Regions from separate parts of the Thalassolituus sp. UBA3500 genome, predicted to be linked through region 2. Evidence: predicted binding sites of a transcription regulator. Region 2 holds the regulator's gene; each other region holds the start of a gene.
The links. Region 2 encodes sigma-54, which starts transcription at its own class of promoters, with help from an activator protein. Its sites were predicted from a motif close to TGGCACNNNNNTTGCTNT; they were not measured.

Region 1 (10,780 bases), 150 kb from region 2:
TATTGTTGCGGGTAAAGCCACATCCGCGGCAACGATTCAGGCCGTTCGTAAAAGCGATAGCGCAGCGGAGTGCATGCCTGCGTTTGCTAATGTCACTAAAAATGTGAATTTCTGGACCAGTTACGATATTCCTGCGTCAGGTACGATGGCGACATCACTTGGCGGTGCGGCAGTATCAGGAAATAGTCTGACACCAACGACGTTGGCCATGAACTTTGATGCTAATGGGCAAGCAGCTCTTCCGGATTTAAATTATCTTGACGCCGGTCAGAAATCGCTTTACGCCAGATACGTGGGTACCGGCGCTGACCTCGGCCTGATTATGGAAGGAAGTGACTCTTATATCGCACGTCCTGCTGGGCTGTGTGTGGATACCGGCAGCATTTGTACTTCAGGCTCAGCGGCCTGTGGAGTATTTGGTGTAGCGGGAGTTTCTTTTGATGTCGATATTACCGCTGTCGCCTGGGAGTCTGATGGAGACTCCAACTTCTGCTCAGGTAACAGCGGTACGCCGAATTACAACTCTGGCGGTAACGTCGTATTGTCATCGAGCTTGTTGGCGCCGAATCCGGGGAGCCCCGGCGCTGTAGAGCCAACCGGGTACAATCATCTTGCTGCAAACGGGTCCGGTGGGAAGAATACCGTTGGGCTCGCACAGAGCGAAGTCGGAGTATTTACTTTCAGTGCGACCCCTCCACTGTATCTGGGGGCTGCGCTGGGGTCGACCTCAAGCACGACTTCTGTCACTTACACCAGCCAGCCAACTGGCCGGTTTATTCCCGATCACTTTGAGGTTGCGGTCAGTGATATGGGTGAATTCTCGTCAGGTTGCCCAACGGACAATACCTATACTGGCCAGTCATTCAATTGGTTAATTGCTCCTGCGGTGATCTTTACTGCCTATAACGCTGCGACCCCTAAAGCGATTACTGAAAACTACACGCACAATGATTTTCGTCGCCTGACTGCGGCAAATGTCGCAGATAACATTACTTATCCGACGGAGGATAACTTGACGGATGGTAGCGATGGCAACCGGATGCAGCTTTCTGGAGCACCTGACACTCAATTTAACGATGGTACGATCAGTGTTACGGGCGCAGGACAAACTGAATATGTGTTTTCTGCGGCTGATACTCTCGCCTACTTGCGCAGTAGCGTCGCCGAAATTAATCCGTTTAACCCTAACTTAGTCTTCGAAATTGATTCCGCCGTCACGGATGGCGAGGTGAGCGTAAACAACGCGGTAAATATCACGCCGGATGGTAGCGACGTCGATATACGTTTTGGTCGATTGATCGTCGAAGACAGTTATGGGCCCGAAAACAGTGATCTGACGCTTCCGATGCACACGGAGTATTACCAGGATGGGGAGTACATCCTGAATACGTTTGACTCCTGCACAGGCTGGAGCAGCGTCAATGCCAGCGTAAACAGCCTCAGCAGCGTACAGACGGATTCTGATACGCTTTCGTCCGGGAGTTCGGGAAGTGATGGTCTTCGATTAACAGCGCCAACGAATGTTGCGGGCACGCCAGATATTGGGGATGCCACAGTCACTTATGATGCTCCAGCCTGGCTGGAGGGGGATTTTAACGGGGATGGCAACTTCAACAATGATCCATCAGCAACGGCAACGTTTGGTATTTATCGAGGCCATGAACGAGTTATCTACAAAAAAGAGGTGAGATAAATGCGCCTCAGCAACAGGAAAGTTCGCGTACCGCTCACGGTTTGGGTTATTTCGGCATTATTTTATCTGTGCGCTTCCTCTGTGTCGGCTCTACCGGTGCTGTTTAACCTGCTTAACAGTGCCGTCGTCGGTGTGGACTGGATTGCCAGTAATACCTCCCGGGTGGTGATTAATTCACTTGGCGAACTCAACCTTCGTAACGGTTATGTCGAAGTCGAGTCGCGGGTGTTTGATTTCTCAGAAGCAGATTCCGTCGATATTAACTTCGATGTATACGTACCTTTCAGTCTCGGGTTTGGTCTTATCGGTACAGCACCCAATCCGGGAGAAGACTTAGTTGTTCAGTACCGGCGCAGTAACGGCGGCTGGCAGACTCTGACGACCTTTGTTGCAGACTATGGCTTTCTTGGGTTGCTCTCGATAGGAGATAGCTATTCCTATTCCGCCTCGTTGCCTGCAGATGCTTACCACGATAATTTTCAGTTACGTTATGTCATGACCGGCGGAGGGATCAGTTTCTTCGATCTTCTCGGTGATAACTGGTATGTCAGTGATATTGAGATCACTGCGGATCTGCCACCGGCTGGCCCGGATCATTTCCGGTTATCCTATGAGTCTGACGCTTTAACCTGCAAGCCCCAGACGGTTGATATTCTGGCATGCGCAGACAGCACTTGCTCCAGTCTGTACACCGACGATGTGAATATAACCTTGTTGCCAGCGGGGTGGGTCGGCGGCAATACACGAACTCTGTCGGGCGGAAGTGGTAGTTTTGAGCTGCGCCAGACTGTCACAGGTACAGCGGTTGTCGGAATCTCATCATCTTCCCCTTCCAAAGTCGGCGGAAGCAATCTTTGTTCAGTGGATGGAGGCAGTGCTTCAGTGAGTTGTAGTCTCACGTTTGCTGACTCCGGTTTTTTAGTCAGTGTACCTGACTTCCTATCAGCGAAAGGGCCTGCCTCGGCGACTCTGCAGGCAGTCAGAAAAAGCGATGACTCGCCCGAGTGTGTGCCGGCTTTCGCAAACGTATTGAGGGATGTGGATTTATATACCCGTTACGACGCGCCTGCTTCTGGCAGTAAACCCGTGAGAATATCAGGCGTTGATATTTCTACATCGCCTGCAAATCCAACAAGCGTATCTCTCAGTTTTGATGCTTCCGGCACCGCCTCACTGACGCCCTTTAACTATGACGACGCAGGGCAGAAAACACTGTTTGCCAGTTATACCGGAAGTGGTGCTGATGCTGGACTGATCCTGAACGGACAAACCAGCTTTGTAGCGCGCCCGGCGGGTCTGTGTATTGATCCAGCTAATGTCTGTAATGAGCCTTATGAAGACTGCCCTGTGTTTGCGCTCGCAGGTGCGGCATTCCCGGTTAATATTCGTGCGGTCGCGTGGGAAGCAGATAGCGACAGTGATTTCTGTTTGGATAATATCACGACACAAAATTACAGCTCAGTATCGCCAATTACTTTGTCTTCAACCGTTGTCGCACCAGCCGCCGGACAAAATGGCACACTGGAACCTGCTGAATATATTCACACTGCGAGCGTCAGCGGTGTTTCGAGTATTAATCTTGCGCAAGGAGAAGCCGGTGTATTTACTCTAAGTGCAACGCCGCCTTTGTATTTTGGCGCAGCGCTCGGCACCTTGTCAGATACCAATTTAGCTGCCTTCTCAAGTGCTCCGTTGGGGCGGTTTGTTCCCGCATATTTTGAGGTGAGTGTGGCAGACTCTGGCATATTTTCTGGCGCCTGCACTACTGGTAACAGCTACACCGGGCAATCTTTTTCATGGCTGTTAGCGCCAGCATTAACTATTTCTGCTTACAACGCAGCGGCCGATGCTCAGATTACTCAGAATTATACTGATACTGCTTTTATGCGTTTATCGGCCGGTGACGTATTTAATGGAGTTTCATTCCCGTTAGTCGACCAGGGTGTTATGGGCAAGGATGGCCTGGCGCTCCCTTTGGCTGGTTCTCCTACGATTGAATATCAGGCTGGCTCATTAACGGTAAGTACGCCGGGGGTGATGGAGTATGTCTTTTCACCACTAGATAACATCGCCTATGTGCGTGATTTAAATGCTGAAATAAATCCTTTTTCTCCGGAGCTGCAATTTACGCTTACCGGTGTTACCGACGGCGAGGTAACCCAGTCTGCCAGTGTCGACTTTACACCTGATGGTAGTGGGGTGAGTGTGCGCTTTGGCCGTATGCGTTTACAGGATACCTTTGGTGCCGAAACCCACGATCTGACCGCAAGGCTGATCACAGAATATTTCCAGGGCGGCAGGTATGTACAGAATACTGACGATGACTGTACCGTCTGGGACAGTGCCAATGCTTCTGTCGATGGTATCAGTCAGATTACGGCCACCTCAGGTCAGTTAACCGGGGGGAGCAGTGGTAATGCGGGAATTACCTTGCTCGCGCCAACACTGGTACCCGGTACACCGGATACAGGTGATGCGACTCTGAGCTACACTGCGCCGCTTTGGTTACAAGGAGATTATGATGGTGACGGTAGTTTTGAATCGCCCTCATCAACCGTCAGCTTCGGTGTCTTTCGCGGGCATGAACGCATTTTATACCGCAGAGAAGTCCGGGAGTAATAAACTCCCGGTTGTTTTGTAACGATCAGCTAGATTAGTCAGTCATCGCCATGATCGTCATCATGATGATCATCGGTGTCCATCTGCAGTTCTTTGATTTTTCTGGTGAGGGTATTACGGCCCCAACCAAGAAGATTCGCAGCATCGCGACGGCGACCGGCGGTGTGCTTAAGCGCGGTCTCAATCATAATGCGTTCAAAGATCGGGACGGCTGTATCCAGCAGATCGGTCATGCCTGAGGCAAGCTGCTGATCAGCCCAGAAACGCAGGTTCTGTTCCCAGTTACCGGACGTCTGAATATCGCTTTTCTGTTCCAGAAGCTCTGGCGGCAGGTCTTTCACCAGTACTTCACGACCGGATGCCATTACTGTGATCCAGCGGCAGGTATTCTCAAGCTGGCGGACGTTACCTGGCCAGTCCAGCGTTGATAAAAACTCTTCAGTTTCCGGGCGCAGTGTTTTGGTTTCTACTTCCAGCTCTTCGGCTGCACGCTGTAGGAAGTGCGTCAGCAGTTTAGGAATATCTTCTCGACGATCGGCCAGGCGTGGCAAGTGAATACGAATGACATTCAGGCGATGGAATAAATCCTCGCGGAATTTTCCGTCTTTTACCAGCCCCTCCAGATCCTGGTGGGTTGCCGCAATAATGCGCACGTTTACTTTTACCGGTGTTGTACCACCTACGCGATAAAATTCGCCATCTGCCAGTACCCGCAACAGTCGCGTTTGGGTATCTGCTGGCATATCGCCGATTTCATCGAGAAATAAAGTGCCACCATTCGCTTGCTCAAAGCGCCCGCGACGTTGGCCGCCAGCACCTGTAAATGAGCCTTTCTCATGGCCAAAAAGCTCAGACTCAATCAGATCTTTCGGGATCGCAGCCATGTTCAGTGCGATGAAAGGTTCTGGCGCTCGTGGGCTGTGCTTGTGTAAGGCGTGGGCAACCAGTTCTTTACCGGTACCGGATTCACCATTGATTAACACCGTAATATTCGACTGCGACAGACGACCAATCGCCCGGAAAACTTCCTGCATTGCAGGGGCTTCGCCGATAATTTCCTGAGTTGGCATTTCAGGTTCGATGGTCGGTGTCTGTGCTGAAATTTCAGAGAAATGATCAATGGCTCGCTGAATCAGGCTAACGGCTTCGTCGACATCGAATGGCTTGGGAAGGTATTCAAAGGCACCGCTCTGATAGGAGCTGACCGCGCTTTCGAGATCCGAGTGCGCTGTCATGATGATGACGGGCAGGTCAGGATGGGCTTCGTTAGCATGCTTCAGCAAAGTAAGACCATCCATGCCTGGCATACGGATATCCGTAATAATGGCGCTCGGGTGCTCTTTTTTCAGTTGATTCAGCGCAGGCTCGGCCTGCTCAAACACTTTGGTTTCAATCCCTGCCTGTTGCAGTGCTTTTTCTAAAACCCAGCGGATGGATTTATCGTCATCAATGATCCAGACAGTGCTCATAGTGATTCCAAAGGCAGATAAATAGAGAATGTGGTGCGTCCGGGCTCGGATTCAAATTCAATGATGCCGTCGCACTGATTAATAATGGATTGTGATATCGAAAGACCAAGACCAGTACCCTCAGGGCGGCCTGTCACCATAGGATAGAAGAGGCTCTCTTGAATCTCTTCAGGAATGCCCGGGCCGTTGTCGGTAATGTCGACACGAACAACCAGACGATGACGGTGGTGACCAATCGTGAACTGACGAATCGATCGGGTTTTCATCGTCAGTGATGGGGGCCGCTCAGGATTTGGATTTTCCATCATGGCTTGCATCGCGTTGCGGCAGACATTCAATAAGGCTTGTACCATCTGTCCGCGATCGGCTTCCATTTCAGGAATAGAAGGATCGTAGTCGCGGATGATTTCAATCTTATGTTCTGATTCTACGTCGACCAGCTGACACACACGCTCAAGCACTTCGTGAATGTTAATTTCTTCCGTCTGAGGCAGAGTACGAGGGCCAAGCATGCGGTCAACGAGATCGCGCAGGCGGTCCGCTTCCTCAATAATAATATTGGTGTATTCCGCAAGGTCGGCCGTGGGTAACTCACGCTCCAGCAACTGAGCCGCACCGCGAATGCCACCGAGTGGATTCTTGATCTCGTGGGCCAGGCCGCGCACCAGATTGCGGGTCGTTTCCTGCTTAGCGATCAGCTGCTCTTCGCGGCTGATGCGCATCAGGCGGTCACGCCCTTGCAGTTCAACCAGCAGGCAGGGCAGGCGTGTTTCAGGATGTGAGAGTGGGCTTACGCTATAGTCCAGCGTGGCCTGCTGCTGATTGTGTAGCTCAATGGTCGCTTCGCGTTTGGTGTAAGAGTGCCCGTTGATGAGAGCATCGCGAAAGGCCTGTGTGGCTTCGTCAGACTCTCGGGCGAGCATGGTGAACTCTACCCCTTTTCCACGTTGGCCACTGACTTCAAGCAGGGCTTCAGCCGCGGGGTTCATGAAAATAATACTCAGATCCGCATCCAGCAGAACAACCCCGGTATTCAGGTGTTCCATCAGGCGTTGATTGAGGTGTGGGCTGGCGAGCATAGCTATCTCCGTTTGCACTCAGTTCAGCAATAATTGAGCCAGAAGTGAAATCTGCACATAAATGGCGCGAGGTCGCTTCCAGCGTGCTGCCTGACTGTTCAAGTGGAGAAAAATATACCTCAATATGCACTAATTATGTGCATTAGGTGGGGCTGATGATGTGTTTTGGTGCTCTTTTTCGGTGCCTTGACCCTCTTTGAGGCACCGCAGTTGTTATCGGGCCAGAGACGATGCACGCTTCACATGCAGAATGATGGGCTGGCTGGTGATCCGGACTTCGCCGTCAGGCCCCCTCACTTCCATCTGCAGGCGATGTTCACCTCGGTCCAGGTTGTCTAGCTGAAAACTGGTCTGGCTGCCGCGAGCTATTTCAGTACCGGCGTCCAACAGTACAATGCTGTCTTTTTTCTGAAGTGCTGGGGTAAGCACACCTGAAATCCGCACATCGCCATTCACGCCGATGGGCAGTGTAGTACCATCGGCCGGAGAGATAATACTTAGGCTGGTATACGTTGGCGTAACCGGCTCATCGCTCGATTCACCAGAAGGGCGTTCGGGCTCAGGAACATTAAACGCAGGCATGGACGGCAGCTCTTGAACCACATGAGTTTCTGAGCCCGCGCTTTTACGATCGCTGAATATCGGGTTACCGTCGGCATCCCGTGTGATATACACCTTGGTCTGGGCAATAGCGGGGAGCGCACTGGTGACCAAAATAGCCGCAGTGGCCAGAAGCGTTATAAAGGTGGTCGTTGAGTGTCGCATATCCATATCTCCGGGGTGCTAAGGCACGTATTTGAACTGAGTATAGAACGCGCTATCCTGCGCCCGCAAACCGCAGCGGTATTTCAGTGGGAGTTTTTCAATGATTGGCTTGATACAAAGGGTGTCTGAGGCAAGTGTTTGTGTCGACGGTGAGGTCATTGGTAGCGCCGGGCGCGGTCTGCTGGTGTTGCTTGGCGTGCAGAAAGGCGATGATCAGGAAAAGGCTGACCGCCTGTTAGATAAAATTCTGCGCTACCGGGTCTTCCCGGATGATGAAGGGCGAATGAACCGGAGCATCAGCGATATCGACGGCGATCTTCTGGTTGTTTCTCAGTTTACCCTGGCGGCAGACACCCGAAAGGGCACACGCCCGGGCTTTTCAGGCGCAGCAGCACCGGACGATGCCAACGCCTTGTATGAATACTTTTGTGCGCGGGCCAGTGGAAAAGTGACTACGGGTACCGGATGTTTCGGTGCAGATATGCGGGTATCTCTGGTAAACGATGGTCCGGTGACTTTCTGGTTGGAGGTTTGACCCAGGTTCAGGAGCGCTTTATTGATACCGGTCAAGTTTCATTGTCCGGCGCTTCTGATATGCTTCGCGGCTGACCGATCGTCCGAGGGTACCCAGCCCGGCGTAAACATTTAAAATCCGAATAATGAAGGAATCCCGTCATGTACATGGCACTTAAACATTCACACATTGGCTTTGTTTACCTGTCGTTTATTCTGTTTCTGGTCCGCTTTGGACTGGCAAATTACAAGCCTGCGCTTAACGGTAATAAAGCACTGAATATCGCAACGCACGGCATTAACGCACTGCTTCTCGCGACTGCGGGTGCTCTGTGTGTGACTCTGAGTCAGTATCCGTTTGAAGCGGCGTGGGTAACAGCAAAACTGTTGGGCCTGATTGCATACGTTGTGCTGGGTGTAATTGCGATTAAGAAGGTCAATGTAAAGGCCTTTGTTCTGGCGATCGTCGTATTTGTATATCTGTTTGGCGTGGCTAAAGCGCACAGTGCGTTATCTTGGGTAGGTATGCTGATCGCTTAATCTTCACGTAGCTTTGCATCAAAAAAGGCAGCCTTAGCTGCCTTTTTTGTGCACATTTTTCTACTTGCTGATTAAAAACGCCATCAGACAGTGAAGTTAGAAACGCTTTTGCGCATATCGGAAATATTCTGCTCAAGCACATTCACAGAGTCGACCAACTGGCGGGTACTGGCCTGGTTTTCCTGACTCATATGGCGAGCCTCGGTCAGGTTCTGATTAATGTTGTTTATCACAGATGTCTGCTCTTCAATCGCTGAAGCGACTTGCAGCACCTGATCTTTGATCCGCACCAGCGCGCCCGATACCTCACCTATGTTCGACTCTGAGGCTCTTGCGGTTTCGACCGAGCGCTCAGCGGTTTCTTCACCACCCTGCATACTGTTCACCGCGCGGTTTACGCCACTCTGTAGTTTGTCGATCATGCTGTTAATGTCTTCCGTTGCCTGCTGGGTTTTGCTGGCCAGGCTGCGGACTTCATCAGCAACAACCGCAAAGCCCCGGCCTTGTTCGCCTGCGCGCGCTGCCTCAATAGCCGCATTAAGCGCCAGCAGGTTCGTTTGCTCAGCGATGCCCTTAATAACATCCAGCAAAGAGGCGATGCCTGTGGTTTCCTGTTCCAGCTCGCGGATGACACCGGCTGATTCACTGACGCTGTTGGCAAGCGCTGCAATGTCGGTGACGGCACTGCGGAATTGTTCAGCAATTTCACGGACGTGCTTTTCAGCGTTGGTCGCTTCTTCGGCGACGCGTGTGGATGACTGGCTGACTTCGCCAATCGCCTGTTCCATTTCACGGTTCGCATGAGTCACGTGCTCAAGCTCGGCAACGAACTGAGCTGTGGTTTCCTGACTCTTCTGGGCGCCCTGTTCGAGTTGCTCAGTCGTGCCACGTACCTGATTCGAAACCGTCTGAACATTGGTGACCAGGCTTTGCATGCCTTCAAGGAATTGATTGAAGGTCTTCGCCATTTCACCAATTTCGTCGTTACTTTCAACCGTGAGGCGGCGGGTCAGGTCGCCTTCACCACGAGCCAGTTTATCCAGCGCCCAGGTGGTTCGTTTGATAGGTCGGGTTAACAGCGGTGGAAGCAGGACAATCACTGCGATGATGATGGCAACCGATAAGCCTGTGAGGATGAGCAGGTTGTTCCTCGCGGATTTATTCAGCATGACACCGTCTGAATGCAGAGCGGCGGCTGATTCAGATAGGTTCTCACCAACGGTATCCAGAATCTCACGCGCTGATTCAAATTCTTTTTCGAGCGTCCCTGTGCTGAGAGCTTCTGCTTGCTCATAAGAAATGCGCCCCGAGGTCACATCTGCAACGAGTTTTTCTGACTTAGGGCGCCACTTCGCGAAGGCCGCCAGAAACGCTTCGGCCTGAACCCGTGTTTTGTCATTTACTTGCATATTAATGACGGCATTCAGGCGATCGTACACTTGATCCAGGTTCTCTTTATGAGATGCCTTGAGGCCTTCGTAGCTTCCGCCAAAAGCCAGAGTGCGCTCGGCGATCTGAGCTTGATACAGGTCGCGGTCAGCATTAAGCACCTTATTCAGGGCCGGGGTGTAGGTGCCATTAATCAGCTCTGATGTTGTCGTGACACCACTCAGAGTATTCAGCTGAAGTATGCTGAGGATGACGAGAAGCACCCCAATGACAGCCAAAGGTATACGAAGCTTCAGAGTGAGGCTCAGATCGCGCCAGTTCATACGTTTCTCCACAGAACAGGGACTATCCATAGAGCATAGTTCATGTTGGGCCAGTCGCCAGAGAATTGTGTAACCGGATATGCGGCCTGAAGGCCGCTACTGGGTGCTAGAAGAGAGAGCGTTATCAGGCCTGTAAGCTGAGGAGATCGCGACTGTTATTAACCCGGAACCAACCGGCAATGCTGTAACGATGATTCTTTGCGGGCAGCACTTCGTGAGGAAATTCTTCAGACAGAAAAATCACCAGACGATTCAACACGGGCTGAACCTGCGTAATCAGCTGATCTTCTTCAGCATCATAAATGGCAAGCTCTCCGCCATCGCCGGGCTGCCAGTTGTCGTTCAGGTAATAGACTGTGCTGAGTACGCGATTGGATTGTCCTTTAAAAG
Region 2 (10,780 bases):
CGCGCGGCGTTTTCGATGACGGTTTTACCGTCGGCCAGCACGGCAGCCATCATGATGTTCTCGGTACCGGTCACGGTCACGGTATCAAGGAAAATATTGGCACCTTTTAAGCGGCCTTCGGGTGCCCAGGCTTTAACGTAACCTTCAAGCACTTCGACCTTAGCTCCTAACGCTTCCATACCGCGCAGGTGCAGATCCACCGGACGGGAGCCAATGGCACAACCACCTGGCAGGGAGACTTCGGCTTCGCCGTAGCGAGCAAGCAGTGGGCCCAACACCAGAATAGAAGCACGCATGGTGCGGACAAGATCGTAAGGTGCAACAAGACTGTTCAGCTCTCCGCAGACGGTCTCGACCGACATATCTTCATTGATGGCAACACTGACGCCCATGCGGCCAAGCAGCTCAAGCATGGTGGTAATGTCGTGCAAATGCGGCAGGTTACCCACCTGCATCGGCCCTTCAGCCAGCAGCGTTGCCGCAAGGATCGGCAGCGCCGAGTTTTTTGCGCCGGAAATACGGACTTCGCCGTCGAGGCGGTTGCCGCCCTCGATTCTCAGTTTTTCCATTTCAGGGTCTCACGCTCAGGCTTTTTCAGCAGGCGTATAAGTCTGGATGGACACTGCATGAAGCCGACCATCAACGATATAGGGATTCAGAATTTTGTAGACGAACTGCTGACGCTTCACTGCGTTCAGGCCTTCGAAAACCTCCCCGACTCCGGTGATTTCCTTTACGTAGCCGTCAACGACAGACCAGGTAACATCCGGGGCTTCAGCCTGTAACACTTCCAGGATTTCGTTCGGGGTAATATCCGAGGACATATTGTAACTACCACTCAGTTCAGAAAGCGCACAATCATAGCGGATTTAGGCGCTGAACCGAAGTACTGACTTACTCCGGCAGGTCAGAACCTGACAGGACTGGCTCAAAAACCGCATCAAGATCACATACCTCGATGATCGCAGGCAGGTCCGCAGGTGGATTTTTGATCATGAGCGACACCTTGCGGGTCTCAGCAGCACGCAGCCAGTTCAGAATCAGGGCAACACCTGCACTACTGAAACGACTCACGGCGGCCAGATCAACAACCACCTGACCCTGTGCCTGTGCAATCGCCTCGTGACCAGGTTTGATCAGACTGGCGACGGTATGCAGAGTAAGATCTCCCGCGACCTGGATATCTCCGGCCGTGGCGACCGACAACGAGGGCGCGCTCATTCGCCCTCGGCCTTACTGAACAGGAAACGGCTGATCAACTCTTCAAGGACAATCGCTGACTGCGTATCCTGCACCCAGTCGCCATCCTGCATGTAATCAATTTCGGCACCGACACTGAGACCAATGTATTTCTCGCCAAGCAGACCGGCAGTAAGAATCGATGCACTGGTATCAATCGGCAAGGTGCTCATGGACTTATCAATTTCCATCTCAACCACAGCGGCGTACCACTCCTGATCCAAGGTAATATTAGTTACCCGACCGATAGTGACACCCGCCAGCGAGACTTTAGCACGGTCAGTCAGACCACCCAGGTTCTCGAAACGTGCCTTAATTGTGTAGGTTTCACCCGCCGCGTCCATAGATAGGCCACTGACCCGCAGTGCCATCAACACAAGAGCTATAATGCCCATTACCATAAAGCCGCCGACCATGAGTTCGACATTACGCATACGCATGTTTTACACGCCTCCTAACATGACCGCAGTCAATATAAAATCCAGCCCAAGAATCGCCAGTGATGAGATCACTACCGTCTGTGTCGTTGCCTTACCAATACCTTCTGAGGTTGGCGCGGCGTCATAGCCCTGATACACGGCAATCCAGGTCACGACCACACCGAACACCGCAGCCTTAATAAGGCCTTGAACAACGTCTTCATAAAACTCTACGGTGTTCGCCATATTGCTCCAGTAAGCACCGTCATAAAGCCCAAGCATGTCGACAGCGACAAATGCACCTCCCCAGATGCCTACCGTGCTGAATAGCAGCGCCAGGATGGGAACACTGATGACGCCCGCCCATAGTCGCGGCGTAATCACACGTTTGAGTGGGTCAACGCCCATCATCTCCATCGCCGACAACTGCTCAGTGGCTTTCATCAAACCAATTTCAGCAGTCAGAGCCGAGCCTGCGCGCCCTGCAAACAGCAGCGCCGCGAGTACCGGGCCAAGTTCACGTAGCAGGGTCAGAGAAACCATGGTCCCAAGCGCAGAAACCGAACCGAACTTCACCAGAATGTTGTAGCCCTGAAGGGCCAACACCATGCCGACAAAGAACCCCGCCACGATAATGATCGATAACGAGCGAACCCCCACAGAGTGAATCTGACGGATAAGATCAAGGAAACCGGCACTGCCGGGGCCGCCCCAGGTGACCGACTGAGTAAACAGCATTCCGGCCCGGCCAATAGACTGAATCGATTGAACACCGACCTGCCCCAGGCTTCGTACATGCTTAAGCATTACGCCTCTCCCGCAAATAAATCAGCGCGATAGTCATCGGCCGGATAATGGAAGGGTACAGGGCCATCAGGATCACCGTTAAGAAACTGCCGTACTTCAGCGTTGTCGCCATTTCGGAGTTCGTCTGGTGTACCGAAGCCAATCACTTTTCCGCCTGAAACGATGCAAAGGTAATCAGCAATCTGACAGGATTCTTCCACATCGTGAGACACCAGCAAGCTGGTCAGACCGAGCGCTTCATTTAAACCTCGGATCAGGCGCAGAATCATCCCCATAGAAATAGGATCGAGCCCGGTAAACGGCTCGTCATACATAATGAGTTCAGGGTCCATGGCGATAGAGCGCGCTAACGCAACACGGCGCACCATGCCACCGGACAGTTCCGCAGGAAACAGATCACGCGCACCGCGAAGGCCCACCGCTTCGAGTTTCATCAGCACCAGATCACGGATCATGTCGTCCGGAAGATCGGTGTGGGTACGCAGCGGGAAAGCGACATTGTCAAAGACATTGAGATCCGTAAACAAACCACTGGTCTGGAACAGCATGCCCATTTTATTTTTACGCAGCTCGAACAGATCTCCACGACTCATGGTGCCGACATTGCTGCCATCCACCAGCACCTCGCCAGAGTCCGCCTTGAGCTGGCCACCGATCATGCGCAAGAGCGTTGTCTTCCCTGTGCCGCTCGGCCCCATGATTGCGGTAATTTTACCGCGCGGGAAGGCAACATTGAGACCGTCGTAGATCTTTCTTTTACCACGATAAAAGGTGACATCCTTAACTTCGACGTGGTTGTTATTGTCAGACATCAGGTGACCTGTATTTACCCTGTACTTTAACTGACCGCTAGCATATCGGATTGTTCAGGGCATACCAACGGCAATTCCGCACGGTAGACGGAACATCCTGTTGCAATTGCGCCGATTCCCCGCTCCGGTACAATGAGCGGCTTAATTTCCTGAGCGTGATCTTTTGCTATGTATCCCGAAATAGGCGCAATCCTCGTTGGCCTGATTTTACTTGTCTGGAGTGCTGACAAATTTGTTATCGGTGCTGCGGCGACTGCACGTCATCTGGGCATGTCTCAAATGCTCGTTGGCCTGACGATTGTTTCCATCGGCACGTCCGCGCCAGAGATGTTTGTTTCGGCGATGGCCTCCATCGACGGAGCGGGTAACCTGGCCATCGGTAATGCTATTGGCTCTAACATCACCAACATTGCACTGGTACTTGGTATCACGGCCCTTGTCGCGCCTATTCCATTGCAGAAGGGCTTGCTGAAAAAAGAACTCCCTCTGCTGATGATGATCACCCTGCTCGCAGGTGTCGTACTGATCGATCTTGAGCTGAATCTGGTAGACGCCCTGATACTGATCGCTGCTTTGGTATTCGCCCTGTTCCTTATGTTCCAGCAATCGTCTGATAGCGGCGAATCGGTGATTGACGAAGACGAAGCGGCCGAAATCGAAAGCACACCTACCGGCAAAGCCGTGTTCTGGCTGGTCGTCGGTCTGATCACCCTGATGGCCAGTTCAAAAGCACTGGTCTGGGGCGCAACAGGTATCGCAACAGCCTTTGGAGTGTCTGACCTGGTGATCGGCCTGACGATTATTGCGATTGGCACCAGCCTGCCGGAGCTAGCTGCGTCCGTCGCCAGCGCTCTGAAAGGTCACCACGACATTGCCATTGGCAATGTCATTGGCTCGAATATTTTCAATCTGCTCGCAGTAATGCCTATCCCGGGAATTCTGGCGGTCACCGCCGTTGAACCAATGGCACTTTACCGTGACTACATAGTGATGGCTGGCGCCACCTTTGCCCTGCTGCTGTTTTTCGTTATCTGTTATCGCAGAGGGACACTGGGGCGCATTCCGGGCATCATTCTTACCGCCGGTTACCTCGGCTACATGTTCACCTTATTTCTGGCAAACCAAGCATGACTGAATCAACAACGTTTAATTTTATCGACTCTGCCCGCCGCACTGTAAAACTCGAACAGGAAGCGGTCGGTTTACTGAACAACCACCTGGATGACAATTTCACCCGCGCCTGCCAGATAATTATTCAGTGCCGTGGTCGCGTGGTGGTTACCGGCATGGGTAAATCAGGGCACGTCGGTAACAAAATGGCGGCAACTCTGGCCAGTACGGGCACCCCGGCTTTTTTCGTTCACCCGGGTGAGGCCAGCCACGGTGACATGGGTATGATCACGGCTGCTGATGTTGTGATTGCGTTATCGAACTCCGGTGAAACCAGCGAGGTCACCAGTCTGTTACCACTGCTGAAGCGTCAAGGCACCCAGCTGATCAGCATGACAGGGAATAAAGAATCGACACTGGCAAAAGCAGCCGACAGCCATCTTTATGCGGGTGTCGATCAGGAGGCCTGCCCTCTTGATCTGGCACCGACATCATCAACCACGTGTGCGCTGGTTATGGGTGATGCACTGGCGATCGCGCTGCTCGAAGCCAAAGGCTTTACCGCCGAAGATTTCGCGTTCTCTCATCCGGGCGGCAGCCTCGGGCGTCGCCTGCTCCTTAAAGTTGAAAACATCATGCACAGCGGCGACCAGATTCCGGTTGTGTCTCCCGAGACATCTTTGCCAGAAGCGCTGCTGATCGCTACCTCGAAAGGGTTAGGCATGACCACAGTCGCAGGCTCCGACGGTAAACTCGCCGGTATCTTTACCGACGGTGACCTTCGCCGTGCCATCGATCACGGTGTCGATATCCGCAACGCCACCATCAAAGATGTCATGACGGCTGAATGTAAGACAACCTCGCCGGGCATGCTGGCTGCGGAAGCCCTGAAAATCATGGAAGACGGCAAGATCAACGCGCTCGTCGTGCAGGACGAAGGCCGCACCGTCGGTGTTATTAACATGCACGACCTTCTGCGAGCAGGCGTTATCTGATGCGTAAGCGCTATCTACTGCTGCTAGTTACCGCATTTTTTGGCGTTGCCTTTCTGGCAGTAGATCGCTACACCCGTGATATTACCGGGCAAACGACAGAACAGGCTGTTCGTGAACCAGATTATTATGGTGAAGTTCTGTTCAGTCGCCGCTATGAAAAAGACGGCTCACTGGCCGACACTTTTTACGCCGCAAAATCAGAGCATTTTCCCGAGGGCGACCTCACCGTTTTCAGTGAACCTCGCCTTCTGGTCAGCTCAAAAGACGACTGGGTACTGACCGCCGATGAAGGAGTGATGCGTGGCAACGATCAAGCGCTGAAATTATCTGGCAACATACTGATCAGGCCCCTCGACAGTAGCGACCCGATGCGCCTTGAAACCTCGAGACTGACCTATCATATTGATAAGAAAATCGCCGAGACCGACGAGTTGGTCACGATGACGGGCGAAAATAGCCGCATGACCGGCACCGGAATGATGTTTGACGCCAGTCGTCAGCGCCTCGAACTGAAAACAGGAGTCCGCACGACTTATGAACCTGTTCAATAAACTGGCCGTGATCTCGCTGTCAGTGATTGCTAGCTACGCTGTCGCACTGCCGGATGACTGGCAGAAAGAAATGACGATTCTGTCAGACTCTGCAGAAATCGACCGACGCGCGGGTACCGTCGTCTACGAAGGAAACGTTGTCCTCACTCAGGGCACTCTGAAAATCGAAGCCGACCGTCTGATGATTCTGCGTAACGGTGACACTCTTGAAAAAGCCGTAGCAGAAGGCGATCGTGCCCGCTATCAACAGCAGATCGAAGTCGGCAAACCACTGACCACCGCACTGGGCAATCGCATCGATTATTACACCAGCGAGCGCCGCATCATTATCACTGGCGATGCCGAACTGGAACAGGAAGGCAACATCTTCAGTGGTGAACGCATCACCTATGATATGGCAACAGAGACCGTACGTGCAGATGGCAACATCGCCGAGTCGTCGACCGACAGTACCGACGAAGACTCCGGCCGGATCAAAGTCGTTATCCAGCCGCCCAAACCTGAATCTGACTCAGAACCTGACTCGACAGAATCTCCGGAAGCAGCGACAGAATGAAAACACTGAAGGCAGAACATCTGGCCAAAAGTTACGGCGGCCGTGAAGTCGTTAAAGATGTGTCTATCCGCGTAGAAAGCGGTCAGATCGTTGGTTTGCTGGGCCCCAATGGCGCAGGTAAAACAACCTGTTTTTACATGATCGTTAATCTGGTGCAGGCTGATCGTGGACGCATCATGATCGATGATGAAGACATCAGCCACCTGCCGATGCATGGCCGCGCCCGCAAGGGCATAGGCTATCTGCCACAGGAAGCCTCTATTTTCCGCAAACTCAGCGTTGCCGACAACATCATGGCAATCCTTGAGACCCGCAACGACCTGAATCGACAGCAGCGCAATGAGCAACTGGAGCAGCTGCTGAACGAGTTCCATATTCAGCACATTCGCGACAGCGCGGGTATGGCACTGTCCGGCGGTGAACGCCGCCGCGTCGAGATAGCTCGGGCACTGGCTGCCGAGCCCTCATTCATTCTGCTCGACGAGCCATTCGCCGGGGTCGACCCGATCTCAGTGTCTGACATTATGGATATCATCCGACAGCTAAAAGCCCGGGGCATCGGCGTTCTCATTACTGACCACAACGTGCGTGAAACCCTCGCAATTTGCGAGAAAGCCTTTATCGTTGGAGGCGGGCATATCATCGCCGAAGGCACCGCTGAAGATGTGCTGGCGAACGAACAGGTACGCGAAGTCTACCTCGGCGACGACTTCCGTCTTTGAAACTCAGACCGATGTCACGTACTGTAGAGTTATCTATTTACTCTGGTAAGCAAAATAGGTTCCATACACAAGGACTTTGCCTATAATGCTAAGTACATCAAACAAAAAGATGGTTCGATTTTCAGGTCGTAAATACCGAGTTATATGAAGACATCCCTTCAGATTAAGATGGGCCAGCAGCTGACGATGACGCCCCAGCTGCAACAGGCCATCCGCCTCCTCCAGTTATCCACACTGGACCTGCAACAGGAAATTCAGGAAGCGCTGGATTCTAACCCGATGCTGGAAAGCGAAGAGTTTGATGACAACAGCGACTCCGGCAACGACTCCGGCAACGAGTCCGATAACGATTCCCGCAATTCTGATTCAGACAACAACGACAGAGACAGCCGAGAAGCCTCCTCTGACAATCAGGATTACGACAACTCATACGAAGATAACTCCTACGACGACCAGAGTGGACAGGAGTCTCTCGACGAGCAATGGTCGAGCGAAAAACTGCCTGATGACCTCCCGGTAGACAGCCAGTGGGAAGATACCTATCAGGTGAGTGCTGGCGTTGCCTCCAGCTCCGGCCCCGCTGACGAAGACTTCGACTACGACTCGCGCTATGCAACCAGCGACAACCTGCAGGACCACCTGCTCTGGCAGCTCAACCTGACGCCCATGTCAGACGCTGACCGCGAAGTCGCTACCATGCTGATCGATGGCGTAGACGACGATGGGTATCTGCACACCACCGTTGAAGACGTCATTGAAGCGATGGACCCATCGCTGGAAATCGAAGAAGAAGAAGTTATGGCGGTTCTGCATCGCCTTCAGCAGTTTGATCCGGCGGGTGTTTTCTGCCGCGACCTGCGCGAATGCCTGCTTCTGCAACTGCATCAACTGCCTCAGGGCACCCCCTGGCTCACCGAAGCGCAGCTGATCATACGTGATCACATTGACCTGCTCGGTAGTCGCGACTATCAGTCACTGATGCGCCGCACAAAATTGAAGGAAGATGACCTCAAGTCAGTCATGCGACTGATCAAAGAGCTTAACCCGAAGCCGGGTGCAGGCATTGCCTCAGAAGAATCCGAGTACGTTATTCCAGACGTCATCGTCCGCCAGATCAGAGACGAGTGGCGTGTTGAGCTGAATCCAGAGATTGCGCCCAAGCTGCGGGTGAATGCCGACTACGCATCACTGATTCGCCGCTCAGACAGCAGTGCTGACAATACCTTCCTCAAAGATCACCTGCAGGAAGCACGCTGGTTTATTAAAAGTCTGCAAAGTCGCAATGACACTCTGCTCAAAGTCGCAACCAAAATTGTTGAATTCCAGATAGACTTCTTTGAAGAAGGTGATGAAGGCATGAAGCCACTTGTGCTCCATGACATCGCCGAAGCCGTAGGTATGCATGAGTCGACGATCTCTCGGGTAACCACCCAGAAATACATGCATACCCCACGTGGGATTTTTGAGCTTAAATACTTTTTCTCCAGCCACGTCAGCACCGACAGCGGCGGAGAGTGTTCATCGACGGCTATCCGGGCGATGATCAAGAAACTGATCGCGGACGAAAACACGCGTAAGCCACTCAGTGACAACAAGATAGCAACGATGCTCGGTGAAAAGGGCATCAAAGTGGCACGGCGCACGGTAGCGAAATACCGCGAGGCTATGCTGATACCACCATCGAATGAACGTAAGCAGTTGATTTAGAGTCTGTTATATCAATGTGAACAGATTCTGATTCACCTACCGCCAGCGACACAGGAGACTTGGCATGCAAATCAATATCAGTGGTCATCATGTAGAAGTAACGGAAGCGATGCAGGCGCACGTTGAAGATAAAATGTCGAAGCTTACGCGCCATAGCGACAGCATCACCACAGGTCAGATCACGTTGACCGTCGTTAAAGATCGCCAGACGGCCGAAGGGACGATACACATCACAGGTCACGACCTGCACGCGAAAGCAGAAAACGAAGACATGTACACCGCCATTGATCAGATGGTCGACAAACTGGACCGTCAGGTTCTTAAGCACAAAGAGAAGCAGGTCGCGCGCCAACACGGTCAAGGCTGAAGCATGTCTTTGAGTATTGAGGATATCCTCACACCGGAACGGTCCGTCATTGACGTGACCGTTTCCAGTAAGAAAAAACTGTTAGAACAACTTTCATCTCTGGTTGCTGAAGAAATCGGCGATGCCTCCGCAGACGATATCTACGAACGCCTGTTAGCACGCGAGCGCATGGGAAGCACAGGGATAGGAGAAGGTATTGCCATCCCGCACTGCCGGTTGTTGCAGTGCCAGAAAGCGCTGGGCGTTCTTCTGAGATTAAATACCCCGATAGACTATGATTCTATCGATGGTAATCCGGTCGACCTCGTATTTGCTTTGTTAGTCCCCGAGGAAGCAACCGACGAACACCTTCAGATACTGGCGACACTCGCCAGTAACTTTAATCAGGCGGAATATCGCGAAGCTTTGCGCAACGCGCCAGACGCCAAACGTCTTTTCCAGCGAGCGATCGCAGAGCGGTAGTAATCACGGAGTCGAATATGCGCCTGGTAGTCATCAGCGGAAGATCAGGATCGGGGAAGTCGAGTGCGCTGCACGTGCTCGAAGATCTTGGATTCTATTGCATCGACAACCTGCCCATCGGGCTACTGCCTGCCCTTGCCAGTCAGGCTGACGCCAATGACAAGCTGACCCGGGTTGCGGTCAGTATTGATGCTCGCAATCTCTCGGCCACAGAAGAGCCGATAGAGAAGCTACTGCTCGACCTGCCTAATGATCACTATCAGCTTGATGTGGTTTATCTCGACGCCTCTGAAAAAGTTCTGCTACAGCGATTCAGTGCGACACGACGCAAGCACCCGCTGACAACCCACGAGCTGTCACTGGCAGAAGCCATCGATCAGGAGAAAGACCTCCTTGATCCGCTCGCCAACATGGCGGATCTGACATTAGATACAACGCACATGTCAGTTCACGAGTTGCGCAGCATGATTCGCCTGCGGGTTGCAGACCGCCCCAACGGTGAAATGTCGATATTATTTGAATCGTTCGGATTTAAGCATGGTATCCCCACCGACGCAGACTACGTGTTCGATGTGCGCCATCTGCCCAATCCGTACTGGAGTGAAGACCTGCGCAAGCTCACAGGCCTCGACAGCGAAGTACAATTATTCCTGAACAGCTATGACGTCGTCGGTGAAATGCGAAAATCGATCAGCGATTTTCTGGGGCAATGGACTGACCGTCTGATCGAAGCTAACCGCAGCTATATGACGATCGCCATTGGTTGCACCGGCGGTCAGCACAGATCCGTTTATCTGGCTGAGCAACTCGCCACCGAATACCGAATGAAATACCCGAACGTCCAGGTGCGTCATCGTGAACTCGCACGAGCAGCGAACCTGCCTACTCCATAATCCGGACACCGTATGATCCAGAAAAACGTTCTTATAATAAATAAACTCGGCCTGCATGCCCGCGCAGCGGCCAAACTGGTATCTACTGCGTCAGCATTCTCCAGCCAGCTTAAGATTGGCCAGGACGGGCGTATGGTCGA
Region 3 (10,780 bases), on a different contig from region 2:
GATGAAAAGATCCCTCACTACAATCGCATTATGCTCTCACCTCTTCTCGCCAAAGAAACGACTCTGGCGAACATAACACCCCATGATGACGCATGGTATTCCAACTACCGTATATCGATTCAGCTGGGTGACAGTGCCACTCTGGTTGATACAGAACAAAAAATCGTTACCACCCAAAGCGGTCGTAGCTATCCATATGAAAAGTTGGTATTCGCCACGGGTAGCCGTTCGTTTATACCTCCGGTCAAAGGTGCAGATCACCCGGATGTCATCGGTTTTCGCACAATGAGTGATGTTGATGCTATGGAAGAAAAGCTCAACGGCCTTAAACATGCAACCGTAATAGGCGCTGGCTTGCTTGGCGTAGAAGCTGCCGTCGGGCTGAAACTACGAGGAATCGACGTCACTCTGATTCATCGCAATCCTGTTTTAATGAACCGCCAGCTTGATGCTAAAGCGTCTGATCTTTTAAAAGGGGCTTTGGAGGAACGAGGAATTGAAGTGATCACTGGAGTAAATCCAGAAGAAGTTCTGACAGACGACTCAGGGGTCCGCGAAGTATCCTTTGCAACCGCCGATACTCTCGAAAAACGCGATACTCAACTGGTTATCTTTGCAACGGGTATTCTTCCTAACAAAGAACTTGCGGATAGCTCAGGACTCAGCGTGAATCGAGGTATCTGTGTCGATGAAAGAATGCAGACATCTGCTGACGACATCTTTGCCCTGGGAGAATGCTGTGAGTTTTCAGGAACCACTTACGGTTTAGTAGCACCTATCTGGGATCAGGCCGACGTCATCGTCAGACAACTAACATCCAAAGATAACGCCAGTGGTTACATTGAGCGATCACACCTGACCAAACTCAAAGTATCGGGCCTGGACATCCATAGTATCGGTGAGTACGAAACACCGGAAGGCGCAGACGCCCTGGTACTGGAAGACCGAGAATATGGTGTCTACAAGAAAGTGATCCTGAAGGCCAACCGGATCATAGGTGCGTTATGTATAGGAGATGTCACCGACAGCCATTGGTACTACCAAATGATGGAAGAAAAAACAGACGTCAGTGACTATCGCGACATGCTCATATTCGGGCAAGCGTATTGTTCCGACGCAGCCTGATCAGTGATCAGACCAGACTGCGAACTCATTCCCACTGGGCTCACGGAAATGGAAACGCTTCCCTCCTGGAAACTCAAAAACCGGGCGCACGATTTCACCGCCAGCAGCACTGACCTTACTCATGGTGTTTTCTATATTGCGGCTATAAAACACCAGCAATGCACCACCTCGGGCGGGGTCAGAGGCTAACTCAGCCTGATAGAAACCGCCCATTAACCCCTGAAAGTCGAACGCTGTGTACGACTCACCATAATCGGTGAACTGCCAGTGAAATACCTGATTAAAAAACGTTTTGGTTGCTTCAAGATCACGTGCTGCAAACTCAACGTAATCCATCTTTTCGTGTTTCATCCGTTCCTTCCTTGTCAGTGGTTCTGTTCAAGACTGCCCGGTTACTCTGACAATAGCAACCAGGACTGAAGTATAACCACCAGCATAAGTATGGCCGATACTGCTGGCCATACTTTATCCGCGTGACGTTCGATCAGAGGCTTGCCAGAATACGTACTCACCAGAGCTTCATTCGGCTTTATCAGATCAGTCCAGAATTCGGACAGTGCGGAATGTCTGGCGCGAATATCAGGGTGGCAAGATTTTTCGATAGCCAGATCCAGCCATAAAGGAATATCAGAGCGTACTTCCCGCAGCGGTTGATACTTCCACTCGGAAACAGATCGTGCTCCCGTTCTGTGGATATGAGACATACGAAAAGGCTGTTCTCCACAAAGCATCTCATACACCATCACTCCTAGTGAGAACAGATCACTCTGAGTTGTCGCCGTACCGTACATAACGTACTCAGGAGCAATATAATTTACTGAGCCAACCGGGCAGTCTTCTTCCACAGGACTAGTAACTTCTGCCAGGCCCTTCACTTGCACCGTACCAAAATCAATCAGTTTCACCTGCCCCTGAGCGGTGATCATGACGTTCTCGGGTTTCAGATCGCGATGTACCATGCCCATGCGTTGAAACGCCCGCAAGGCCATCACTATCTGCTCAATAATGTTTCTTACACTGCTCAACTCCGGTTGTGGGTGATCGTTCATCCACTGACGCAGGGACTCTCCTTCAATCAGCTCACAGATATGATACATAAAACGAGCGTGTGGTTCGGGCGGTAGAATTTTCATAACATTCGCATGATCAACACGTGCCCCCACCCACTGTTCACGCACAAACCCCTCTAGATAGACTAGGTCTTCCTCAAAGTTCAGCGAGGGTGCCTTGAGCACATAACGTTTCTGATTACGTCTGTTCAGTACACGGTATAAATGACTGCGGGTTCCTGCATAGACAACCTGCTCAACCTCGTAATGATCAATACAATCTCCGGTATTCAACACGGGGGGAATAACGCGCTCAGTTAATACCCGATGAGTTTCCTCAATATTCTTTTCAGGCAGACTTTCGACCCGGATAATCATGGCGGTCAGGTTATCGTTACTGCCATTATTCAACGCCTGATCAACCAGAGATTGAGCACATTTCTCGAAATGAATTTGTGTGCTCTGTGATGTCAGTTCCTTGATCAGAGTGTCGCGCATCCGCTTATCTGTAAGAAAACCGTGAACTCCATCTGTCGTCATAAGGAGAACATCGTCGCTTTCCAGCGGCTGGTTCAGGTAGTCAACTTCGAGGTGAGTGTCCATGCCCATAGCGCGACTGAGGTAATCCTGACCATTCCCATGTTGATGAGTATGATCGCGGGTCAGGCATTCCAGAGAACCGTTTCTTAAGCGGTATACACGCGAGTCGCCCACATGAAAGACATGAAGAGTGCTCGATTTAAGCACGACCGAGCTAAGAGTTGTTACCAGAGAGTTATGCCGCGCACTCGCTTGCTGTCCATGATGATACAGCCAGGCATTGAGGGAACTCAGCACTTTTCCGGCTGCCGTTTTTACATCCCAACTATCCGGCGTGCTGTAATAATCATTTAGAAAATGAGTAACACTGGTGGTGCTTGCCTGTTGGGCGTTATCGCTACAACTCACGCCGTCTGCAATACAACAGGCAATTCCTTTATAACGGGCACTGTTTGTCGACGGCTGCCAGGCTGCAAAGGCATCCTGATTTTCAGGCTTGTTACCCGCTGTACTGAAACCTCCAAATATCACTTCGAGATTACGTTTGTTGCCTGACGACGTCATTTTCTTTCTCCCATAAAAAAAGTGGCCGGAGCCACTTTTTTACTGAACCGAGGATGATCAGTTTACACTGATCATCTCTACTGACCCGTCTTCACGGACTTCAGCAATGTGGCCTTTCGGTTCTTCCATGAACAGAAGAGTAATAAAGCCTACTACGGCGGTCGCTGCGATTACCATAAAGAAAACAGAATAATCGACGAACGACAGCACTGTAAGGTAAGTAACAGCACCAACGTTACCGTAGGCACCCGTCATGCCTGCGATCTGGCCTGTCAGGCGACGCTTAATCAATGGCACGACAGCAAATACAGCACCCTCGCCTGACTGGACGAAGAAAGAGCATGCCATGGCAGCAACTACGGCGAGCCAGAGCGGCCAGCTGCTGTCCACCGTCGACATTACAAAGTAGCCGATGGCAAGGCCAGCGGTAAGAATCAGCAAAGTCGACTTGCGGCCAAATTTGTCAGATAACCAGCCACCGCCTGGACGAGACATCAAGTTCATGAAGGCGTACGCCGACGCGACCATACCTGCCATAACAGGGTCCAGAGTGAAGGTTTCTGCAAAGAACAGAGGCAACATGGACACCACCGCGAGCTCTGAACCAAAGGTCGCAAAATACAGAATATTCAGAACAGCAACCTGTTTAAACTTGTATTGATGCATCTCCGGAACCGGCTTTTCAAAGATACCTTTGTTGACCTTCCAGACATGCGATACTTCGTAGATAAACAGTAATGCCAGACCGACATAGCAAAGCACTGCTGTTGTCTCACTGAGTAATGCCACACCGTTTGGTGAAAGCTTCCAGGTTAACAGTGCCAGTGCGGCGTACATGGGAACTTTCATAACCAGAAGAAAGAAGAAATCTCCCTTACTGGTCACTTCCATTGCACCGATATTTTTGGGCTTGAAATACGTCGATCCCTTTGGCGTATCAGAAACATTCATGTAATACACGACACTGAATATAAGACTCAGCGCACCTGTCGTCGCAACCGCGTAACGCCAGCCGTCATCACCACCAAACCACAAAGCAACAACAGGCAGCGAGAAAGCTGCCGCGGCAGAACCGAAGTTACCCCAGCCACCGTAGATACCTTCTGCCGTTCCCAGCTCGTTTGCAGGGAACCATTCGCTGACCATGCGAATACCAATAACAAAACCGGCACCGATAAAGCCCAGCAGGAAGCGCGCTAGAGCGGCTTGAACAAAGCTGTCTGCAAACGCAAACATAAAGCAAGGTATGGAACACACCGCCAACAAGCACGAGTATACGATTCGCGGACCAAAACGGTCGGTAAGCATACCGATAACAACACGAGCAGGAATTGTCAGCGCAACATTCAGAATCAACAGCGTCTTAATCTCTGACGGTGTCAGCCCCAGACTGTCTGCGATTGCCATCAACAGAGGCGCATGGTTAAACCAGACGACAAAGGTAATGAAAAATGCAATCCAGCTGAGATGCAATACTTTCATTTTCCCGGAAAACGAGAAAACGTTAAATTTTTCAGAGGTCATAAATGGCCTTAGTAACGATTACAAGCAATCAGGCATAGAGAGTGCCGCTTACGCGGCAGAACTCACCTGTACAATTCCGTTTTCAATGCGCACTGGAAAGTGTTCCAGCGTCACCGCGTCATCTTCCAGGCACTCGCCATTTGACAGATCAAAGTGCTGCTTATACAACGGAGATGCCACTACCGGGCGCTCTCCCACAGAACCAAGAATACCGCGTGACAATACATTCGCCTTTCCAAACGGATCATAATTGCTTATAGCGTACACAGTCTCGCCATCACCAAAGCGGAATACCGCTACTTGTTTTCCTTCTACCAACGCGCACACGCCAGTGTCAGGTACGAGATCTTCAAGAGAACAAACAGTTGTCCAGTCAGTCATCAGTCTTCTCCTGCATACAGCCTGTGCTGTATGCGATAAATTTTAATATTGTCTGAAAAAATCAGTGTTTCTCGGTGGTTAACTCAACCAGCTCAATACGTTCACTGTCTGTCGCTGGTCGTCGCTGTCCACGCTCACGCACATACAGAAGATTGTTATCTTCTTCTGCAGCATTAATGAAGTGACTGAAGCGCTTGAGCTTTTCTGGAGATTCAACCGTGGTTTTCCATTCGCACTGATAGGTGCCCACAACGCGGGTCATATCATTTTCGAGCTCACCACAGATATCCAGCTTATTATCGACAACAACTTCACGCAGGTAGTCGAGGCCTCCTTCGAGGTTTTCGAGCCACACAGATGTACGCTGCAGGCGATCGGCTGTACGTACATAGAACATCAATACCCGATCGATGTATTTGATCAGCGTTTCATCGTCCAGGTCTGTCGCAAACAGGTCCGCGTGACGTGGACGCATGCCACCATTGCCGCATACATAAAGGTTCCAACCACTTTCTGTTGCAATCACACCAATGTCTTTCGACTGTGCCTCGGCACATTCACGAGTACATCCAGAAACGCCGAATTTGATTTTGTGTGGTGCGCGAAGCCCCTTATAGCGATTCTCCAGCGCCACCGCCATGGAGACAGAATCAAGCACACCATAACGACACCAGGTGCTACCTACACAGGACTTAACGGTACGGAGCGCTTTACCGTAGGCATGACCTGTTTCAAGGCCCGCTGCAATCAGCTTCTCCCAGATTTTCGGCAACTCGTGGAGTTGTGCACCAAATAAATCGATACGCTGCCCACCAGTAATTTTGGTGTAGAGATCAAACTCTTTAGCAACTTCACCAATGGCAATCAGCTTATCAGGCGTAATTTCGCCGCCTGGAACACGAGGTACGACAGAGTAAGTACCGTCTTTCTGCATGTTGCCAAGGAAGATGTCATTAGTATCCTGCAGAGGCATCAGATCATCTTTCAGAACATACTCGTTTTTATAAGATGCCAGGATCGAACCAATGGTTGGCTTACAGATTTCACAGCCATGGCCTTTGCCGTGCCCTTTCAGCACTTCTGCAAAGCTGCCATATCCTTTCACGCGAACAATATCAGCGAGTTCAGCACGGGTATAAGCGAAGTGCTCACAGAGATCATTATTTACTTCAACGCCAAGGGCTGCGAGTTCAGAATCCATCACCTGCTTAGTCAAAGCAGCACAACCGCCACAGCCGGTAGTCGCCTTAGTCGCACCTTTTATGTCGCCCATGGTGCAGCAACCACCCTGCACTGCCGAAGCAATATCCCCCTTCGACACGTCATAACATGAACAGATCTGAGCCGTGTCGGGTAATGCAGTTACCCCCAGGCCTGCAGGCGCTTCGTCACCCAGTGCTGGCAGAATAAGTGCAGCTGGATTACCCGGGATATCCATATCGTTAAGCATGAGTTGCAGCAAAGTACCGTAGGATTCAGTTTCACCCACCAGCACGGCGCCAAGCAGTTTTTTACCGTCGGCAGAAACAATAAGTCGCTTGTAGACTTCTTCGATGTCGTCACTGAATACAAACGACTGAGAACCCGCCGTATGGCCATGCGCATCACCTATCGATGCGACATCCACGCCCAGCAGCTTAAGCTTGGTGCTCATATCAGCACCCTTAAAAGCAAGTTCCGGGGTTTTCAGATTTACCAGGGTGTCTGTGATGTGAGCCGCTGTGACTTTTGCCATCTGGTAGCCCGGTGCGACCAGACCGAAAATTTTACTGTCCCAGAGCGCACATTCGCCAATTGCATAGATGTCTTCTTCTGAGGTCTGACAATAATCGTTAATGACAATACCGCCGCGTTCGCCGACGTCGATGCCGAACTGTCGCGCAAGTTCATCCTGAGGGCGAATACCTGCAGAGAACAGAATCATATCTGTTTCAAGGTGTGAGCCGTCGGCAAAGTTCATGCGATAGCGGCATTCTTCGCCAGCGACAATTTCTTTGGTGTTTTTTTCAGTGTGTACTGACACACCCAGAGATTCGATTTTATGTCGCAGCAGATTACCGCCGCCTTCATCGAGCTGCACGGCCATTAAGCGCGGAGCGAATTCAACAACGTGGGTATCAAGGCCGGCTTCTTTAAGTGCATTTGCTGCCTCGAGGCCAAGCAGACCGCCACCAACAACAACACCCGTTTTGGATACTTCAGCGGACGCAGAAATTGCTTCAAGATCTTCAATCGTACGATAAACAAGGCAGTGATCCTGATCCTTACCCGGAATCGGTGGAACAAATGGATAGGAACCCGTTGCCAGCACCAGTTTGTCGTATCCTTCTATACGCCCGGTTGAGGTCGTAATGGTTTTGTTGTCGGCGTCAATTTCGACAACTTTCTCATTCTTTAAATAGGTAATACCGGAATCGTCGTATTCAGATTCTGTGGTGAGTGCCAGGTCAGCGGCGGTCGCCCCTGAAAAGTATTTGCTCAGCTGTACGCGGTCGTACGCAAGGCGAGGTTCTTCGGAAAAGGTGATTAATTCGAATTCTGAGGCTTTCTCAGATTCGGCCATAGTGGCGAGGAAGTTGTGGCCAACCATACCGTTACCAACAACTATGATGCGCTTCTTACTCATGGCGATGACTCTCTCTTATTCAGACATTCTTCTTGTCTCCTTAAATAAGTGCATCGTTGCTCTACTTACCCGCTACGCCGTTGCAGCAAACAGTATCGAATAGGCTTTAGCAATATGAGTGCCAAAGCGGTATCCAGAACCGCCAGATGCAATGGCAGGCCGTCGCGTCTGGTTTTCAGCCTGCCTGTCGGTGGGCTGGGAGTATCAGAACCACAGAGAAAAAGTGATCAGACTCCACTTTTCGCACCAGAAGAGTGCTCATTACAGTCTTATTGCACCCCAAAAAGGCAAATAAGATACAAGGTCACCAGTGACTTACCGAATCAACTTCTGAAAACGGGCCGGCCGATTCTGCTCACATATCACCAGGCTCAGTTGCCACGGGCGTTGAGGCGGGTCTGAGTATGAATAAATGACTAGCATCTCAGAGTTGGCACTCTTTTTGTTTAGTCATTACTAAGACCTTGTGCATTGGCAGGGAGCCAGATTCAGCGGTCCAGACACCAACGTTGGTGTCGTCGTTTTGTGTTGTGTTTATGAGCATTGGCGCTCGCGGGTAACTCCGCGGGCGTTTTTTTTTGCTCACGAAAAGGCTTGAGAGTAGCAAGCCAACTATGTGGATAGCCCTATGAGTCATAAAAAGCTACAGGTTCAGACAACATGTCCATACTGCGGAGTAGGATGTGGTGTGGATATTTCTGTCGACGAGAAGGATATTGCGCCTGTCGCTGGAATGAAGTCGCACCCAGCAAATTTCGGGCGTCTGTGCGTTAAGGGATCTGCGCTGCACGATACTCTGGATCAAACCGACCGTTTGCTACACCCGACAATGAATGGCCAGGCAGCTGATTGGGATACCGCACTGAACCTGGTCGCCGATAAGATCCGCCAGGTAGTCTCTACCCATGGTCCGGAAGCGGTTGCGTTCTACGGGTCAGGCCAGCTTCTCACAGAAGATTATTACGTCGCCAACAAGTTGATGAAGGGCTTTATAGGCAGTGCGAATATGGATACCAATTCGCGTCTGTGTATGGCGTCGGCCGTAGCCTCTTATAAACGCTCTATCGGCAGTGATACCGTTCCGGGGTGTTACGAAGATCTCGAGCAGGCAGACCTTCTGGTCATCACTGGCAGTAATGCTGCCTGGGCTCATCCGATCCTGTTCCAGCGGATGGCTGCGGCGAAGAAAGCCCGCCCGGGTATGAAGGTTGTTGTGGTCGATCCACGAAAAACAGCGACCTGCGATATTGCAGACTTACACCTTCCGATAAAGCCAGGCAGTGACACCACTCTATTTAATGCTCTGCTGACCTACCTTCACCAGCAAAATGCTTTGGACACACACTTTATTGAACAGTGTTCAGAAAACATTGGCGAGGCACTTGTGGCGGCATCGAAGGCGGCGCAGGACTTTAGCGACCTCGCGGCTATTACCGACGTAAATCAGCAGGACCTCGAAACCTTCTTCGCCTGGTTCCGCGACACACCAAAGACAGTGACCTTTTACTCTCAGGGCGTTAATCAGAGTATTGATGGCACTGACAAAGCAAACAGTATTATCAACCTGCATCTTGCAACCGGTCGGATAGGCAAGCCTGGTGCCTGTCCGTTTTCAATTACGGGGCAACCCAATGCGATGGGCGGGCGAGAAGTTGGTGGGCTGGCAAATCAGCTGGCCGCCCATATGGATTTCTCGCCGGCCGACCGGGATCGTGTGCGGCGCTTCTGGCAATCACCACACATTGCAGAAAAACCGGGACTGAAGGCAGTCGATCTGTTCAACGAAGTAAAAAATGGAAAGATTAAATTCCTCTGGATTATGTCCACGACCCCACTGGTCAGCATGCCAGATGCTGACGATGTTAAAGAAGCCATGAAGCACTGCGAACTTGTCGTGGTATCTGATTGCATGGCTAATACTGATACCACCGCCGCTGCTCATGTGCTCTTGCCCGCAGCGAGCTGGGGAGAGAAAAACGGTACTGTCACAAATTCCGAGCGCCGTATATCTCGTCAACGAGGCTTCTTGCCCCCTCCGGGTGAAGCGCGCCCGGATTGGTGGATAATTACTCAAGTCGCCCGCCGCCTGGGATACGAAGAAGCATTCCCTTATGAACATCCGGCTGAAATTTTTGACGAACACGCACGCCTGTCAGCGTTTGAAAATAATGGCACACGCGACTTTGACCTCAGTGGCCTGACCAACATGAGCCGTGAACAATACGATGCACTGGCTCCTGTGCAATGGCCGGTCAACGACGCCTTCCCTGCCGGTCGTCCGCGTTTTTATGACGATGGATATTTCTATACCAGATCGGGCAAAGCGAAATTCATTCCTGTCGTTGCGAAATCACCAACGTCATCGGCGACCGGACTGACTATGAATACAGGTCGGGTAAGGGATCACTGGCATACAATGACCAGAACCGCAAAAGCGCCTGTACTTGCCCGACACATCGCAGAACCTTACGCGGATTTTCATCCTGAAGATGCGATGCGCTTAGGAGTAAGAGATAAAAAACTGGTCAGATTATGGAGCGAGCGTGGCGAGATTATCGTACGCGCTCAGGTTCGCAGCGATCTCGCTCAGCGCAAGGGAGAGATTTTTGTACCCATGCACTGGACAAATCGCTATGCCAGTAAGGCCCGGATGGGAGCACTGATCAACAAAGATAATGACCCGGTATCCGGACAACCCGCTCTGAAAATGACGGATGTTAACGCAGCGGTATTTTCAACCGAGTGGGAAGGATTTCTCCTGACCAGCAAAGACCTTGGTCACCTCGATACAGACTACTGGGTCTATAACGTCACTGACACGGGTCACATGTATGAAATCAGTGGGCAGAACGATCCGGTCGAATTTATCCGTTCGGTCAGGAACCAATTTGAATCCGATCATTGGGTCATGTTCAGCGACCCGACCAACCTGCACTATCGCCTGTGCCTGATTGAAAGAGACCAACTCAAG

Region 1: the regulator sigma-54 is predicted to act here: its motif matches at 6,884-6,901, upstream of glnL (nitrogen regulation protein NR(II)).
Region 3: the regulator sigma-54 is predicted to act here: its motif matches at 7,916-7,933, upstream of nirB (nitrite reductase large subunit NirB).

What each region holds. Positions count from the first base shown of each region.
Region 1 is NZ_DFQB01000059.1:171,497-182,276, forward strand. Features, by position in the region: gene B2R29_RS15230 (DUF6701 domain-containing protein) at 1-1,693, shown strand, start outside; gene B2R29_RS15235 (DUF6701 domain-containing protein) at 1,694-4,312, shown strand; gene glnG (nitrogen regulation protein NR(I)) at 4,351-5,781, opposite strand; gene glnL (nitrogen regulation protein NR(II)) at 5,778-6,860, opposite strand; gene B2R29_RS15250 (DUF4124 domain-containing protein) at 7,074-7,625, opposite strand; gene dtd (D-aminoacyl-tRNA deacylase) at 7,726-8,160, shown strand; gene B2R29_RS15260 (SirB2 family protein) at 8,307-8,678, shown strand; gene B2R29_RS15265 (methyl-accepting chemotaxis protein) at 8,762-10,390, opposite strand; gene B2R29_RS15270 (2OG-Fe(II) oxygenase) at 10,515-10,780, opposite strand, start outside.
Region 2 is NZ_DFQB01000059.1:19,804-30,583, reverse strand. Features, by position in the region: gene murA (UDP-N-acetylglucosamine 1-carboxyvinyltransferase) at 1-569, opposite strand, end outside; gene B2R29_RS14580 (BolA family protein) at 585-824, opposite strand; gene B2R29_RS14575 (STAS domain-containing protein) at 895-1,221, opposite strand; gene mlaD (outer membrane lipid asymmetry maintenance protein MlaD) at 1,218-1,679, opposite strand; gene mlaE (lipid asymmetry maintenance ABC transporter permease subunit MlaE) at 1,683-2,465, opposite strand; gene B2R29_RS14560 (ABC transporter ATP-binding protein) at 2,465-3,277, opposite strand; gene B2R29_RS14555 (calcium/sodium antiporter) at 3,446-4,408, shown strand; gene B2R29_RS14550 (KpsF/GutQ family sugar-phosphate isomerase) at 4,405-5,382, shown strand; gene lptC (LPS export ABC transporter periplasmic protein LptC) at 5,382-5,933, shown strand; gene lptA (lipopolysaccharide transport periplasmic protein LptA) at 5,917-6,489, shown strand; gene lptB (LPS export ABC transporter ATP-binding protein) at 6,486-7,211, shown strand; gene B2R29_RS14530 (RNA polymerase factor sigma-54) at 7,356-8,918, shown strand; gene hpf (ribosome hibernation-promoting factor, HPF/YfiA family) at 8,983-9,285, shown strand; gene ptsN (PTS IIA-like nitrogen regulatory protein PtsN) at 9,289-9,747, shown strand; gene rapZ (RNase adapter RapZ) at 9,765-10,640, shown strand; gene B2R29_RS14510 (HPr family phosphocarrier protein) at 10,653-10,780, shown strand, end outside.
Region 3 is NZ_DFQB01000042.1:15,396-26,175, forward strand. Features, by position in the region: gene B2R29_RS10325 (NAD(P)/FAD-dependent oxidoreductase) at 1-1,125, shown strand, start outside; gene B2R29_RS10330 (VOC family protein) at 1,126-1,476, opposite strand; gene B2R29_RS10335 (bifunctional protein-serine/threonine kinase/phosphatase) at 1,518-3,278, opposite strand; gene B2R29_RS10340 (NarK family nitrate/nitrite MFS transporter) at 3,336-4,802, opposite strand; gene nirD (nitrite reductase small subunit NirD) at 4,851-5,183, opposite strand; gene nirB (nitrite reductase large subunit NirB) at 5,245-7,809, opposite strand; gene B2R29_RS10355 (nitrate reductase) at 8,438-10,780, shown strand, end outside.